Regions from separate parts of the Pseudoalteromonas sp. SG45-5 genome, predicted to be linked through region 2. Evidence: predicted binding sites of a transcription regulator. Region 2 holds the regulator's gene; each other region holds the start of a gene.

Region 1 (4,222 bases), on a different contig from region 2:
ATTCCGTATGAGTAGAGATAGTAATTAGTGTAATAATATATGGTAAAACATTCAAAATAGCATTATGTAAATGTTTACTATTAGTAAATTATACTTATAAACCAAGTGAATTATTAGGATAAATTGGGCTTTAAAATTATTTTCAATTTAAAAAAGCGAAGTTTATAAATTCATGTGTTGAATCAGGTGTAGCGAAGTTTAAGCGTTATGTTTACATTTTATTTATCACACCCTTGTGGTTAAACACGTTTATCACTCCTTGAAGCGTTTTTGCTGCGCGTTACACATTGCTCTTTATTTTATAACGAGTGGTAACTTTGTAATACGCTTTTCAAAAATTAACGGGATCTAATGGTTTGATTTAAAAGCGTACAACGTGAATGTTTTTAAATCAGAAAAGGCAACAAGTTGGAGATTTGCGTATTAGGCATGTTATAGTCATTACAAATAGCTTTTATCCTAATACTGTCTTTATTATAAAATATTAAGAGTCAATATTCGGATCAAAAGCCTGTTATTAATAATAGTGCGGAGGCTAATTTGGAAACAGGAATGATTATTTCACTGACGTTATACTTTGTTGTAATGTTGGGTATAGGACTATATGCATATAAACAATCTACGAGCGATGTTTCCGGCTATATGCTAGGAGGCAGGAATTTATCACCAAGTGTAGCTGCGCTTTCAGCTGGTGCTTCAGACATGAGTGGTTGGATATTAATGGGCCTACCTGGTGCAATGTTCGTAACTGGGTTTAGTAGTACGTGGATAGCAATTGGCTTAATTGCAGGTGCTTGGTTAAACTACTTTCTGGTCGCCCCTCGACTAAGAGTTTATACCGAAAAAGCAAATGACTCGATTACCATTCCAGATTACTTTTCTAATCGCTTTAATGATAAATCAAACTTATTACGTGTTGTTTCTGCTGTTGTGATTATTGTGTTCTTCACACTTTATACTTCTTCGGGAGTTGTTGCTGGCGGTAAATTATTTGAAAGCTCATTTGGCCTAAGCTATGAAATGGGGTTATACGTCACCACGGGTGTTGTTGTTTTGTATACTTTGTTTGGTGGATTTTTAGCTGTGAGCCTAACTGATTTTGTGCAAGGCTGTATCATGTTTATTGCGCTTATCTTAGTGCCTACTGTTGCCTACTCATTGCTAGAACAACCACTAGAATCGACCCTAAACAGTGTTAATCCAGATATGCTTAGTTGGATTGGTGCAGGCTCAACACTAGGTATTATTTCAGCAATGGCATGGGGATTAGGTTATTTTGGACAACCTCATATTATTGTCCGTTTTATGTCAGTACGCAGTGTTAAAGACATGCCAACGGCTCGTCGTATTGGTATGACATGGATGATTGTTGCCGCCGTTGGTGCTGTTGCTACAGGTATATTTGGTGCCGCATATACTTATGAAAATAACATTGTAGTGAAAGATCCTGAAACTATTTTCTTAATTCTTTCAGAGCTACTATTTCACCCTTTGATTGCTGGCTTTTTATTAGCTGCAATTTTAGCGGCTATTATGAGTACAATTTCTTCACAGCTATTAGTTAGTTCAAGCTCTTTGACAGAAGATTTATATAAAACATTTTTACGTAAAGATGCTAGCGATTTTGAATTGGTAACCGTTGGCCGGATCAGTGTAGCTATTGTGGCACTGTTTGCTATCTACTTAGCCTATGATCGAGATAGCTCTATTTTAGACTTGGTTAGTAATGCATGGGCAGGGTTTGGAGCTGCATTTGGTCCATTGGTGTTGTTTAGTCTTTATTGGAAACGTATGAACTTTGCTGGTGCTTTAGCCGGTATGCTGGTGGGTGCATTTACAGTACTTATTTGGATCTACGGTCCATTTACTATTGATGGCAAGAGCTTAAGTAGCTTTATGTATGAAATAGTACCTGGCTTTATTTTATCGAGTATTGCTATTGTCGCTGTAAGTTTAGTAACAAGTGAGCCTGCAGAAGATATAACAATATTATTTGATGAGGTAGAAAAAGAGCTTTAAATAGCTAATTTAAGTTGGATTAAGCAATAAAAAGGGAGCAACTTAGTTGCTCCCTTTTTTATTTAATGCTTTTTTAGCTTACTTGTTTTTCGTCGCTATTTTTGATCGAAGCAACATTATCTGTTTTTTTACTTTTTTCTGAGACTTTAGCCGGCACAGGATCTTTTGCGCCTTTCAATACAGCCATAAAGTCATCTTTGCTCTTTGCTATTTCCAGGGCCAGTGACTCTATTTGTTGCTCACTTAACGGTACATCTACTTTTTCGAGCATTAGCTCAAGTGACTCTGCTATATCGAGCATTTTGTCATAGGCATCAGCTTCTTTTTTGGTAGTAAACGTCATGCGCTCAACTCCGTTTCGTTCTACAACATATTTAACAACAACAGCCATGATTTCTCCTGCAAGCTTGCGTGGCAATGTGGTTTATAAAAACCATTAGTTTACTGTTTTTATGTACAGTAATGGTTTGTGATGTAATTTGCAAGTTTCTCTTATTATTTTCAGTTCGTTCTAAATTTGACAAAAAACGGTAATTTTACTTTAGTTAAGCAATCACTTGTTTTACCCGCTGCATTACAGGATTTCGGATAGTAGTGATAATGCGCTTAATTATTCTTTAAGTAACTAATTTTAGCACTTTATTTATTGAATGTTTCCTAAGCAAAATTTAAACAATGTTCGAACAAAATTCAAGGAAGCCAAAATGAAAATATTTAACAGCTTATTGCTTGTAAGTTTATTGTGTTTACTCCCTGCAACTAATATTTATGCTCAGTTATCTGAAATTACTCAACAGATACCGCAATTTGAAGCCATTAGTATAAATAAAGCAGATGCGAGTTTACTAACGAAATTACCAGGAATTGGCAATAAGAAAGCCGAGGCAATCGTTGAGTATAGAGATAAAAATGGTGAATTCACTTCTATAGATGATTTAACTAAAGTTAAGGGGATTGGTAAAAAGCTAATGACTAAGTTGGAGGGAAAAGTTAAGCTTTAAGTCCTATTAAACCGTATTGGCCTTTGACTAAATATATTTAATAATGTGTTAGTCATGTTTGAGCTGTAAATAGGTTTTTTATTGTTAAACTGATAAGCATAAAGGGCGCTTAAGCGCCCTTATCATAATGTTTTAATGCTTCACTGAGATTTTTTTTAGCGAAGTTAATTTCTATTGGTGTTGTTAATAACGGGTAGCAAAGTCCGCCAAGGATTAAAAATGGTATTAGGATCCAACCTTTAAATACGGTAAATATTAAAAATAGTGGGCTGAGTAACAACAATTTTATAATACGAAGCAATACGCGTTCAGAAGGTGAAAGCATCGTTAATGAATCAGCGATAACAGCTTGCCTGTCGCGTATTTTTAAATGCTTTAGTTCTGTAAGTTGACTAGAAAAAAAAGTAAACATAATGACTAAACCGTTCTTTTTAACATTAGGCGACCTGTTATTACGATAAAAAATGTAATAGCAAATAATCCAAATATAATTTCCATCCAAGCAGGCATACTCAAACCCGCAAACTGCCAATCTATGTTTCCGCAATCACCCGTCGCTTGAAAAAAGTGAGGGATCCATTCATGCAAAGGCATAAACGACGGGAAGTTTGGCTCAAACTCGCAGCTAAATGCAAAAGGATCTGTGGTTGTTTGCATATCGATATGTTCGCGTGCGATTAAATAGCCCCAAATACTTGATACTCCCCAGATTGAATAGGCAATAACACGCGTTACTTTACTGTTTGGATTAATTGAGCCAACAATACCAGCTGCAAGCAATCCTAACACCGCAGTACGTTGATAAATACACATTATGCATGGCGCCAGCCCCATTTGGTATTGAAAGAATAGGGCAGTAACTTCAAGTAAAAAAACAATAGCGGTGAATAAAAGCCAGGGTGTACGTTGGGTAGGTAATTGCGCAAGCCAGTTCATAAAAATTCCACGTTTAAATAAAGCATTAGATTATGACTTAGGATAAAGTCTGCGGCAACAAAAAGGGAAAAAGCGACCGAAGTAACTTTTTAAAACAAAATTAATGATCACTTGATACAGCCCCAATTGACGCGGTGTGGTGTTCTACCAAGCCCCATTGGTAACATGAGTTCTGCTATATCGCTTAAGCCTATATTGGTACAGCTAAGGCCCACTATAGCTAGCGCATGATATACGGTAGTAGGATTAGGATGACACCCATTCTA
Region 2 (4,222 bases):
GAGTAATTACCAGTACGAGTATCGCTACAACTTTCGCTATTTCCGTTTTTATAAGGACGGCAATCAAAGTTATTACTCGATGCAATTGCGTTGTATTTTACATGTAGATCAACATCGCCACTACCACCTGAGGTTGTGAATGTAACTTGCGTCGCCCCATTTGGCACTGCAAAAGTAAACAACTGTTCGCTATTTTTAGCGCCACTAACTGTAATTGGTTGATTATTTTGTAGTACATTATCATTTGTTGGCGGAGGGGTTGAAGATCTAAAGTTTGCAATAGTTGGATTTGTTAAATTTAATACTCTTGCATTGTCATGTTCTGCTAAAGTACCCATTACATCACCATTGTATGATTTGTTTGGGTTCGACCAGTAATTAATGCGGGTACAATTATTGGTGCAATTATACGCCATTACTGAACGCCATTGCGATTGAGGTTGCTGATAGCCATGTCCAAATGAATATGGAGATGTTGATGGATCGTTTTCAGGGTTATGACGAGCGCCTTGTAAATGTCCAATTTCATGACCAAAAGAGTAATAACCCGTTGCACAGTCATAATCGACCATAGCAAAAGCGCTATTCGCATTTGCACCAATGGCTTTTGCCTGACCACAGTAACCGTTTACATCATTCACTAATATGACTACATCAGCACCGTATTGATCGCGTAATGTATGGGCTTCATCCATATAGCCATCATTTTTAGCGGCTAAGCGGTTTAAATCAGTCCCTGAGTTTGTAGCTTCAGTGTAATTAATTTGGCTTACATGAGCTACGCTAACAACAGCGTTAACGCCTGAGTTTTGATAACCTTGGTTGGTCTCGACAACAGCAAGATCAATTAAGCTATTTATATCCCCCGATTTTTGCGCAGCTGCAGGCGTATATAAAACTAATAAGCTAATATCGCTTTGTGCATTGCTAGCCATTGCTGTTTGGTAATTTTGTGCCGTTAAAATTTGCTCACTGATTGAAGCTATGTTGCTATTGCTAGATTGCTTATAGTCGGGTGCATGCTCAGCAGGTTGTTTTGCTGGATCCAGTTCAATGAAGTTATGACCAGAGTGTTTATTTGGTTGTAATTTGTAAACATGTTCGCCTACTTTTACCGTACCAGAAATCCCTTTTTCCGATTTGATGAGTGTAACTTCGTCACCATCTAAGCTTTTACCAACCCAAATTAGACTACCTGTTGCTGATGAGCTTGTTGTGCTTTTAATAAACTCAATATTATTACCTTTAACAGGTAAGAAAAAAGCATCTGTGTTGCTGCTTAGTTCAAAAAGTGGTTGCCCAAATTGGGATTGAGTACTTGCTTGTGCAGTCATGCTTTGTGAAATGTTAGAGTATTGAACTTCAAAAAGTGGAACTTGAGCGTGCGTATAACCACTGAACAGTAGGCCAATAAATAATGGTGAGTATTTTTTCATTTGATAATCCTTTTGAATTCATTTTGTTCTTATAAAGTGTACATGTTAATAAGTTGTTTTCAACCCATTAACATTGAGGTGTGTTTAATATGACTATTATTGTAAATATAAAAATACACTTGTTTAATTTATGTAACCAGATTTTGTTTTTGTAGGTGTGAAAGGGGGATTTATTAATTATGAAAAACAAGCGCTATTAGCTGGTAATCGCATAGTTTGTTTAGCTTAATTTAAATTTGCGATTTTTATTTAACTGTATATACTCACAGTTAAATGTACTGTATGGAAAACCAGTTATATGCGACCATTAACGAAGCGCCAAGCTCAAATACTCGAATTAGTTAAAGTTTTTATTAAAGACACTGGTATGCCCCCTACACGTGCAGAGATTGCACAAACACTAGGTTTTAAAAGTGCCAATGCTGCAGAAGAGCATCTAAAAGCACTTGCAAAAAAAGGTGTTATTAAAATGAAGCCAGGCGCAAGCCGAGGTATTCAACTTGTTGAAGAAGAAGAACCTGAGCAATTAGGTTTGCCTCTAATTGGCCGAGTAGCGGCCGGTGAGCCTATTTTGGCGCAAGAGCATGTTGAAAGTCATTGTAAAATTGATCCATTAATGTTTAAACCTGCTGCCGATTTTTTACTGCGTGTTAACGGTATGAGCATGAAAGATATAGGTATTATGGATGGCGACTTATTGGCGGTGCATAAAACTCAAGTTGCTGAAAATGGGCAAGTTGTAGTTGCACGTGTTGATGATGATGTAACTGTAAAGCGCTTTGAAAAAGCAGGTCGAAAAGTACTGCTGCATGCTGAAAATGATGATTTTTCAGCAATTGAAGTCGATTTAGAAAACGAATCTTTTAATATTGAAGGTTTGGCTGTTGGGGTTATTCGTAACGCTGATTGGATGTAATACCAATTTTAGTAAAAACATGATCATTCTAGCGCATTGAATAACTCACTAACTACGTTAAAAATTATTTATATAGAACAACTATGTATCATAATTTTAGCCTTGTTATTGAGCTACTTTCTTATCACTATAATAGATCACTAATTTAATGCAGTGTTAAATTACTGATTTTATAAATGCGTGCTTTTTAGTACGCATTTTTAGTTACAAGGTTCCTTACTAAACAATTTTTATTGCACTCCTCTTTTATCCCCTTATGTTATTTGTAACCCCTATCAAAACTCAGTTCGCACCATTTTAAAGTTTTAAAAGTGACATGTTTTTTTGCTAATCCGTTAATATCATTTGTTTAATTTTCATACTAAAACTTGCTTGTTGGTTAATCTTTAGCTAATTATTAATGGGCTGGGCTAACAGTAACTCATTGTTTTTAGTTTTGAGAATACACACATTTACAATAAAACCTTGGTTAGCGCAGTGTAATACCTATTGTTTAATAAGGACGAGGGTATTAATACAAAAATAAAAATAACGAATTGGCGTTTAAGCCGTATGCCTCTTCGCTTTGCACTCGCAACAGCATCAAAGGAGTCGTCACATGGGTAAATTGAGCTCTACCTTGTGGCTTATACTGTTTGTTTTTCCGCAGCAAGTGTTGGCAAATAGCCAATTTAATATGCGTAAAGGCGTAACTGATATAAGTAATAATGTTTATCAGCTGCACATGACTATATTTTTCATATGTTGTGTGATTGGGGTAATCGTGTTTGCCATTATGTTTTGGGCACTCATTCATCACCGCAAATCTAAAGGAGCAGTGCCTGCTCAATTTCACGAAAGCACGAAAGTAGAAATACTTTGGACTGCTATTCCGTTTGTTATTTTAATTGCTATGGCTATACCGGCCACTAAAACTCTAATTGCAATGGAAGATGCCAGTAAGGCTGATCTCACTATTAAAATTACAGGATCGCAATGGAAATGGCATTACGAATACATGGGTGAAGACGTTGAGTTTTACTCAATGCTTTCTACTCCTCAAGACGAAATTGCTAATCTTGCACAGAAAAACCCTAACTATTTACTTGAGGTAGATAAACCACTGGTACTGCCTATAAACCAAAAAGTACGTTTTTTAATGACCTCAGACGATGTTATTCACTCGTGGTGGGTGCCCGATTTTGCCGTCAAAAAAGACGCAAATCCTGGGTTTATAAACGAAACATGGACCAATATAAACGAAGAAGGGATTTACCGGGGTCAATGCGCTGAGCTGTGCGGTAAAGATCATGGTTTTATGCCTGTGGTTGTAGTTGCAAAATCAGAATCCGATTTTAAAACCTGGTTGGTAGATGCAAAGCAGGCTAAGCAGAAAGCTGCGCTGGCAGATGCCGCACTGCTTGATCAAACGTTACCTAAAGATGAGTTAATGACTTTGGGTGAACAAGTATATATGGCTAATTGTGCAGCGTGCCATCAGCCTACGGGCATGGGATTACCAGGTGTATTTCCTGCACTTAAAGGGAGTCCAATTGTATTAGGGGATATTAAAGATCACATTGATATAATTATTCATGGCCGCCCAGGCACTGCAATGCAAGCCTTTGCAAAACAGTTATCTATAAAGCAATTAGCAGCAGTTATTACTTATAAGCGTAATGCATGGGGTAACGATACGGGTGATGTTATTCAGCCGAGTCAAATACAGACAGCACTTGATGCCAAAGTGGAGGCGAACTAATGAGTAGCATAGTAGAACAACCTAACGCCGATCAAGCGCATCATACACATCACCCTGCAAAAGGATTTAAACGCTGGCTTTATACAACCAATCATAAAGATATAGGTAGTTTATATTTAATATTTTCGC
Region 3 (4,222 bases), on a different contig from region 2:
TCGTAGTATCTGATTTAGATCAATCTGCATTACAAGGCAAAATCAAAAATACGCTAAATAATTGGCAAGGTAAAGCGCCTGTATCTACAGCTAAGTTTGAAGAGCCAAAAATTGCAGGAAATGTAATCTACTTAGTAGATAAACCAGATGCACCTCAGTCTGAAATTCGCATTGGTAAGCGCGGTATGATTGAAGACATTACTGGTGAGTTCTTTAAATCTAACTTAATGAACTTTGCAATTGGTGGCAATTTTAATAGTCGTATAAATTTAAATTTACGTGAAGATAAAGGGTACACCTACGGTGCACGCACGCGTTTTTGGGGCGATGCAACATCAGGTGGTTTTACAGCATCTGCCGCAGTTCGTGCAGACTCTACAGCAGCCTCTATTGTTGAATTTACGAATGAGCTAAATAATTATGCGCAAAATGGTATCACAGATGATGAGTTGAGCTTTATGCGTCAAGCGATCAATCAAAAGGATGCGCTTAAATATGAAACACCTAATGCAAAGCTAGGTTTCCTTGCTCAGATATTGGAACATGATTTACAGCCAAGCTTTGTTAAAGACCGTAATGAGATCGTAAGCACAATAAGCAAAGACGAAATTAACGCGTTGGCTGCAAAGCATTTAAATACCAAAGAGATGGTTTACTTGGTAGTAGGCGATGCTAAAACGCTCCGCCCAGAGCTTGAAAAATTAGGCATGAAGGTTGTTGATTACAACCTTTAATGTTTAATTAAGTAATTGCTATTGTTATAAAGCAGCTTTTTAGCTGCTTTTTTTGTCTAATCATTAGTTATTGGTTTTTCGCACCGGCAACGATATTAAATCAGAGAGTTATTTCATTTATTCAGTACTTATAAATATTCCGTTTGGTAGTGTAAGTTTAAGCATCCAACGTATTAGGAGGGTTTATGGCAAGCGGATGGGCAAGAGATGGTGCAATTCAAGATCAAATAGATGCAAGTGTGAATGACGCCGTGCAATATGCAAGAAGCAATTTGATATCAGGCGCGAGTGCCGAGTTATGCGAAGAGTGTGATGAGGCAATTCCGCAAGCGCGAAGACTCGCACTTCCAGGTGTACGATATTGCGTTCAATGCCAAGCTACTATTGAGCGTAAAAGAGCTGGCGCGAGCACGGTTAATCGACGTGGTAGTAAAGACAGTCAATTACGCTAAAAGGTGCCCTGAGCACCTTTTTATTTAATACCAATCTGCATAACCATTTGAACAATATATAAAATCAAATCTCTCCATAGCTAAGCAAATTGTTATTACTTGAATTAGTTGTTAAGTAATTTAAAAGTTGCTCATGTTATCTTTTTTCTGAATAAGCTCAATTGCATAGCCATCAGGGTCTTTTACAAAAGCAATTTCAGTAGTACCGCCTTTTACAGGCCCCGGTTCACGGCTTACATTACCTCCAGCAGCTTTTATATCTGCACAGGCTTTATAAATATCGTCAAACTCAATTGCAATATGACCATAAGCATTACCTAAGTCGTAGCTGTTTGTATCCCAGTTGTAAGTTAGCTCCAACACCGTATTATCTTTTTCATTCCCATAGCCTACAAACGCGAGGGTGTAACGATACTCTTCATTATCTGCGCGACGTAATTCTTTCATGCCCAATATTTGAGTATAAAACGCAATTGATTTGTCCAAATCAGCAACTCGTAACATGGTATGTAATAAACGCATTTGTGCACCTTAGCTTGTGGTTAAATTTGCATAGGCTTTCAATAATACAGGTGCAGTACGCCAATTTGTAGGCTTGTGAAAAAATTCTTTCAGATTTGTTAAACAGGTAAGAAAGGTATGGCTATTTATAACACAATAATCAACAGAGCTGAGCTCATAGAAAAATAGTGAGTTAGTTTTGATGTAGCCGCGCGGCGGCGCTTATAAACGATCGCGCGCAATCGGAGTCGTTATATAAGCTAGCATCTATTTATTTTAAGCTTTTTCTTGCTGCATCAGTTGAAAGCCTATATTGATCCTAAAGTACAATAATTTTAAGTCGCTACTTAGCACCAATATTGAAAGGGCGAACAGATATAGTAAATCACCATTAGAGTATTTTTAAGATTGAATAATAAGTGCAAATACTAGATACTGTTTTTATATACAGTTGTGGCGATATTATGAAACAAGAATTACCAGCAAAGTACTATTTAGCGCATTTTAGAGATCTTATTGAGTTTGTATCCAGCAAGTGCATACACTTGCTTGAGCCCAAACATGAAGTGTTTATTGCTAAAATTAACCAGCTTGATGAGCAAAGCCAGTGTATGTTGGCGCGTGTATATTCACGAAAGCCTTATCTAGTACAGGCGCAGTCGCTCAATTATGAAGAAATAGCGTCACCGCATCAGGCTATCTATACGCTAAAAACGGCCGGTATTTTATTTGAGCCAAACGAGCTGCACTATGCACAGCTTTTAACACATTTAACGAAACCTTCCTTGGTTGAGTTACTAAGTAGTTACCCAGAACAAATAAGCTTTAAAAAGAGCGCTGCTAAAGGCGCGCTAGTGGATATTGCATGTGCATTTTTTAAAGATTGCCCACAAGAGCTTGCCCCGCTTTATAGCCAGTATGTTATTAACAGCCGCAGTGATTTTTACGAGTATTTTGAGTTTTTATTTGCAGGTAAGCTCAGTATTGGTGATGTGAATCATCAAAACCGGTTTGTAATGCGAGATTTAGGCTTAACTGCGACACGTGAAGGGCAAAGTGAAAGTTTATCGCGCTTTGAAACCCTTGATGAAGCGCACTCTAACTATTTATTAAATCGCTGCCGATTAACATTTAAAAATATAACAGATGAAAACGATTATGTTGCTTTAGCGTCGCAGGTTTTATTGCAAGTCGCGCATGGTGCAATTGCGGTTGCGTTAAAAAATAAATTATTAGTTAGGCTTTATCGACAATTAAAAGGGGTTGATAGCGAACTTGCCTTTAGCTTACTTGAAGCCTGCATGGATGATAGTGAAGCACAAGAAATTCAAATAAGAGAGCAATACCGACTTAGCAATAAAGAGTGGGTAAAAGCGCGATTAGACGCCATTATCGAAAATCCACTTACTGATGACTTACTGTATTTTGCTGACGATTTTTTAATGCGTAAGTTTAATAAACAAACACGTTCGCGTTTGAGTGCCATGCTTGCCGACACACAGTGCGTACTCGAAATAGATGAACTGTACCGAGGTGAAGTAGAGCAGGGCGTAAACGATTATTATACTCGCCAAGGTATGCAAGTATTTAATACCGAAAACACGCTTTGGCAAAGTTTATTTGGATTAGTATTTTGGCAAGAGCTATTTATAGAGTCGCCTTATCCGCCATGTAACGAATTTGACATTTATCCGCAGGTATTAAGGTTTGATAACTTTTATAAAGCGCAGAAAACACAAATAAATGATCGTTTAGCACAGTGCCAAACACCTCAAGCATTGCTTAATTTAGTATGTAAAAATGCAGCGCAATATTTTGAGCAACCCAATGGCTTATTTAGGTGGCATAATGAGTTACTACAACCGCTAGAAGCACTTATTTTAAATAGCCCTATTAAGGCGTTAATTACTCATTTAACGAATATGAGTAAGCATTATTCACAGCTAAAAGACGGCTACCCCGACTTAATGGTAATTAATAATGGCCAAGTACATTTTGAGGAGGTAAAAGCCCCAGGCGATAAACTAAGGCGCAACCAACTAACCACCATCGATAACTTAAAAAATGTGGGCTTTGAAGTACATATTGCTGCGGTTAAATGGTTTGTAGACCCCAACCGTGTTTACAGTGTGATCGATATAGAAACCACTGGCGGTTTGAAAGGCGGTAACCGCATTACCGAAATAGGCCTTGTAAAAGTACAGCACGGAAAAGTAATTGATAGCTGGACTACCTTAATTAATCCACAGCGACATATACCAAGCTTCATAACATCTTTAACTGGTATTAGTGACAGTATGGTTTATAACGCTCCTGTATTTGCCGAAATAGCACAGCCGCTGTTAGATAAGCTCACAGGCACTATTTTTGTTGCCCATAACGTTAATTTTGACTATGGTTTTATTAAAAAAGAATGCGAGATGGCAGGGCACTTTTTTAAAATGCCAAAAATGTGTACTGTGGTTGAGTCGCGCAAAGCGTTTAAAGGACTGAAGTCGTATTCACTGGGTAATCTCTCATCACACTTTAATTTAA
Region 4 (4,222 bases), on a different contig from region 2:
CTAAATCAAGATAATGTGCTGAGCGCCCTACTATGTGCGATAAATCTTCTACTGAGTAAAACTCTAATCGCTGTACAATACCAAAACGGTCACGCAGTGGCGATGTGAGCGAGCCTGCTCGCGTAGTAGCACCAATAAGTGTAAATGCAGGTAAGTCTAATTTAATGGAGCGCGCAGCAGGGCCTTCACCAATCATTATATCAAGCTGGTAGTCTTCCATTGCGGGATAAAGTATTTCTTCAACTTGCGGGCTGAGCCTGTGTATTTCATCAATAAACAGTACATCGCCTTCTTCTAAATTAGTGAGCAACGCAGCTAAATCGCCTGCTTTTTCAAGTACTGGGCCGGATGTTGTTTTAATACTTACGTGTAATTCGTTGGCGACAATGTTTGCGAGCGTGGTTTTACCCAAGCCCGGTGGGCCAAATATCAATAAATGATCGAGCGCTTCACCACGGGTGCGAGCAGCTTCAATAAAAATTTCCATTTGCTGCTTAACATGAGGCTGACCTCTGTAGTCGGCTAAAAGTTTTGGCCTTATTGCACGATCTATAGAATCTTCATTTGTTTTTTCAGTCGCGTCAATTAAGCGATCCGCTTCAATCATGGGTTACTCACAACATAGATTTTAAAGATTCTCTAATAAGAACCTCAGTAGACATATCGGGTTTACTTATCGATTTTACGGCTTTTTGAGCTTGTGGCAATTTATAACCTAATGCAAGCAGTGCCGATACGGCATCATCGGCGGCATTATTAGCAATTGTCGAATCGCTTATTGGCTCTATTACTGCGCTGTCGCTAAATGGCGTAAATAAATCATTACCCCAATCTTTTAGCCTGTCTTTCATTTCGAGTACTAAACGCTCGGCCGTTTTTTTACCTACACCGGGTAATTTAACAAGCGATGTTGAGTCTTCGTTATTTACACAACTTACAAATTGTTTTGCTGACATGCCCGATAAAATAGCTAAGCCAAGTTTTGGCCCTACGCCATTTGCTTTTAATAGCTCTCTAAACAAAGCACGTTCAACTTTATTATTAAAACCAAATAATAGTTGAGCATCTTCACGTACTACAAAGTGAGTGTAAACAATCGCATTTTCACCAATTTTTGGTAAATCGTAAAAACAGGTCATTGGCATTTGTACTTCGTAACCGACACCACTTACTTCAAGTAATATTTCTGGTGGCTGTTTTTCGACTAAAATACCATTTAAGCGGCCTATCATAGTTATTTCCTTAAACGTCCTCTAACGGTTTTGCTTGCGCTACCCGCTAGTTTAATTAAATTTTGTTCTGAGTGGGCGTGGCAAATCGCAATAGCGAGTGCATCAGCTGCATCGGCCTGTGGCGTACCGGGTAGTTTTAAAATGTTTTTTACCATGTGTTGCACTTGTGTTTTATCAGCGCCACCGTTACCGACTACCGCTTGCTTAATTTGCCTAGCTGAGTATTCAAATACAGGTAAATCCGCCATTGCAGCGCCAACAATCGCGGCGCCTCTAGCTTGGCCTAGTTTTAAAGCTGAATCGGGGTTGTGCGCCATAAATACTTTTTCAATGGCAAAGGTTTCTGGCGAAAACTGTTCAATAAGCTGTGTTATGCCTTGATAGATCATTTTAAGCCTAACCGGAAAAGGATGATCGGCTAACTTAATACAGCCACTGCCTAAGTATGTAAATTTAGAGCCTTGGTGGGCAACAACGCCATACCCAGTCAAACGTGAACCAGGATCGATCCCTAAAATAATGGCCAAACAGCGCTCCATTGTTATTATTTTTAAATTACGCTAATAATGCCAGAGCACTGTATAAATTACCAGTATAAAGAAAACAAAAATGCCCACGTGTTAGGTGGGCATTTGAAAGAGCATGTTAGTTTAAGTTTACCCTAGGGCGCGCACTAGTCCTTGGGTGTTTTGTTTGAGTGTTCGGGCAATCATTAAATAGCCTAAACCCGCTACAAATACGCCGCCAGCTACCGGCCCAATAATCCATATATGCGGATGTAACTTACCTGCTAAATCGAACATTTGTTGCTGTACAATTAAAAGCGCTATGTCGCTAAAAAATGCCGCAACTAAACCGGCTAAACCACCTAGTAATAAAAACTCATACAAGGTCGCGTTTTTAATTAACCGGCTTTTAGCACCCAGTGTTCGAAGTATTACAATTTCTTGCATACGCTCACCTAAACTTGCTTGCACTTGCGATATAAGGACAAGCGCACCACACAGCACAACAATAGCAAGTACAAAGCCAATGGCGAGTGATACTTGCGAAATAGTTGTTTGTATTTGCTTAACAAAGTTATCAATATCAATGGCTGTAATAGTAGGGTAAGTACGCAATAACCGGCTAAAGTCACGCTTTTGATCTGGGTTTATACGTACCGAAGAAATATACGTCGCCGGAAAATCTGCAAGTACGTCTGGGCTTAAAATAATAAAAAAGTTAGGTTTAAGCGTGGCCCAATTTACTTTGCGCACACTGGTGATTTTAGCATCGAACGACTGCGCACCAATTAAAAATGTAAGTGTATCGCCTATCTCAACATCTAAACGCTCAAGCATCGACTCCTCTACTGAGGCTTCAGCCATCGCATTTTCACCAAACCACGTGCCTTGTGTTACTTCATTTTGATCAGGCACATCTTTAAGCCATGTAAGATTTAGCTCACGGCCAATACCTGCACGTGCTTCTTCGTCTTTTTTCTCGTTGTCTTGCAGCGATACAGAACGTGCTACCAACTCGCCGTTTACCGCATTTACACGTCCACGAATAGTGGGATAAAACTCTGAGACCTGAATATCTTTTTGTGCCAAATACTCATTAATTGGCTCAAGCTCATTTTGCGTAATATTAACTAAAAACGCATTAGGCGCGTCGTTTGGTAGTTGCGACTGCCAATCAGCTATCATGTCGTTTTTAAGTACCACTAAAAACAGCAGTAATTTAATCGCTAACGAAAAACTAATTAACTGTACCGCGTTCACATTGGCACGCTTTTGAATAGACGCAATTGCAAGCGACCAACTGTTACCTGGCTTTAAGCCAAGCCTTCGACCACCACCAAATATTAATTTAGATACTAAAAACAGCACACCAATTAGCGCAAGTGTTGATATAAACAAAATAAGCGTTATTTTTATGTTGTTGCTAAATAACCACATTAATAAAAATACGGTTAGCGCGCTCATACCTAAATGCACACGACTTACTGCCAACTTGTCACCTAAGTTACGGCGCAGTACTCTAAGCGGCGGAATATCAAATAAATCAAATAATGGTTTAATAGAAAACATAACAGCACAAATTACGCCGGTGCTTATAGCCACCAGCCAAGGTTTAAAGCCACCTAAAGGTAACTCTGTGCCCATACTTTTTGATAAGTAACTTGTTGCTATTTCTTGCAAGCCATAGCCAATTAACAGCCCTATACTTACCGCCATTGCACATACAAGCAATAAATGAAGCATGTATATTTTGCGGATCATTGAGCGGCTACCGCCGAGCGTTTTCATCATCGCTACTGGGTCGTATTGGCGTTCACAATAACGTTTTGCTGAAACAGCTATAGCCACTGCAGCCAAAATAATACCTAATAGGCCGGCTAATAATAAAAAACTCTCTGCACGGTTTAAACTGTTTGAAATAGGTGATTGGCGGTCTTTAACGCCATACCATTGTTGGTTTTCTTTCATTTGTGGTTTAAGCCACTCGTAAAAGCTATTTATGTCGGCCTCACTACCTGCATAAAGTTGGCGGTAATAAACACGACTACCCGGCTGCACAACTTCAGTTTTTGCCACATCGTCAATATTAATAAGCACACGACGGCTACTCGAAAATACATTAAATGGCGCATCGGGCTCTTCTACAATAACTTTTGAAACATTAAATAATGCAGCGCCAAGCTCTACTTGCGCGCCTATATCAATATTTAAACTGTAAAATACCGATTCACTTAGCCACACATTACCCGGCGTTGGCCCGCTATTAGCAACTTTAGTTTCACCAGTTAGGGTGTCTTTAACTTTTAACTGCCCTTTTAGCGGGTACGCATTAGATGCCGCTTTTACTGAGCTAAACTGCATTTCATCATCGGCAAACAACATAGTATCGAAATACACCATTTGCGCCGTTTTTAAATTTTGGCTCTGTGCTTGAGTAATAAAAGCGGTGTCCAGAACATGGTCGCTTGCAAGTACACGGTCTGC

What was found. The regulator LexA, encoded in region 2, represses DNA repair genes until DNA is damaged. The targets are predictions, from matches to a motif close to TACTGTATNNNNATACAGTA.
Positions count from the first base shown of each region.
Region 1: a site for LexA is predicted at 2,462-2,481, ahead of H5119_RS01245 (YebG family protein). Genes of this name have one in related genera too.
Region 3: a site for LexA is predicted at 2,121-2,140, ahead of H5119_RS07195 (exonuclease domain-containing protein). Genes of this name have one in related genera too.
Region 4: a site for LexA is predicted at 1,808-1,827, ahead of ruvC (crossover junction endodeoxyribonuclease RuvC). Genes of this name have one in related genera too.

Region 1 covers NZ_JACJEM010000003.1:36,721-40,942, reverse strand. Annotated here, with positions in the region: gene putP (sodium/proline symporter PutP) at 541-2,019, shown strand; gene H5119_RS01245 (YebG family protein) at 2,093-2,410, opposite strand; gene H5119_RS01240 (helix-hairpin-helix domain-containing protein) at 2,724-3,020, shown strand; gene H5119_RS01235 (DUF6170 family protein) at 3,130-3,432, opposite strand; gene dsbB (disulfide bond formation protein DsbB) at 3,438-3,956, opposite strand.
Region 2 covers NZ_JACJEM010000015.1:45,201-49,422, reverse strand. Annotated here, with positions in the region: gene H5119_RS06695 (M12 family metallo-peptidase) at 1-1,436, opposite strand, end outside; gene lexA (transcriptional repressor LexA) at 1,735-2,352, shown strand; gene coxB (cytochrome c oxidase subunit II) at 2,951-4,093, shown strand; gene ctaD (cytochrome c oxidase subunit I) at 4,093-4,222, shown strand, end outside.
Region 3 covers NZ_JACJEM010000016.1:54,033-58,254, forward strand. Annotated here, with positions in the region: gene H5119_RS07180 (pitrilysin family protein) at 1-734, shown strand, start outside; gene H5119_RS07185 (DksA/TraR family C4-type zinc finger protein) at 920-1,186, shown strand; gene gloA (lactoylglutathione lyase) at 1,307-1,708, opposite strand; gene H5119_RS07195 (exonuclease domain-containing protein) at 2,152-4,222, shown strand, end outside.
Region 4 covers NZ_JACJEM010000036.1:8,718-12,939, forward strand. Annotated here, with positions in the region: gene ruvB (Holliday junction branch migration DNA helicase RuvB) at 1-607, opposite strand, end outside; gene ruvA (Holliday junction branch migration protein RuvA) at 615-1,232, opposite strand; gene ruvC (crossover junction endodeoxyribonuclease RuvC) at 1,235-1,759, opposite strand; gene H5119_RS12575 (ABC transporter permease) at 1,889-4,222, opposite strand, start outside.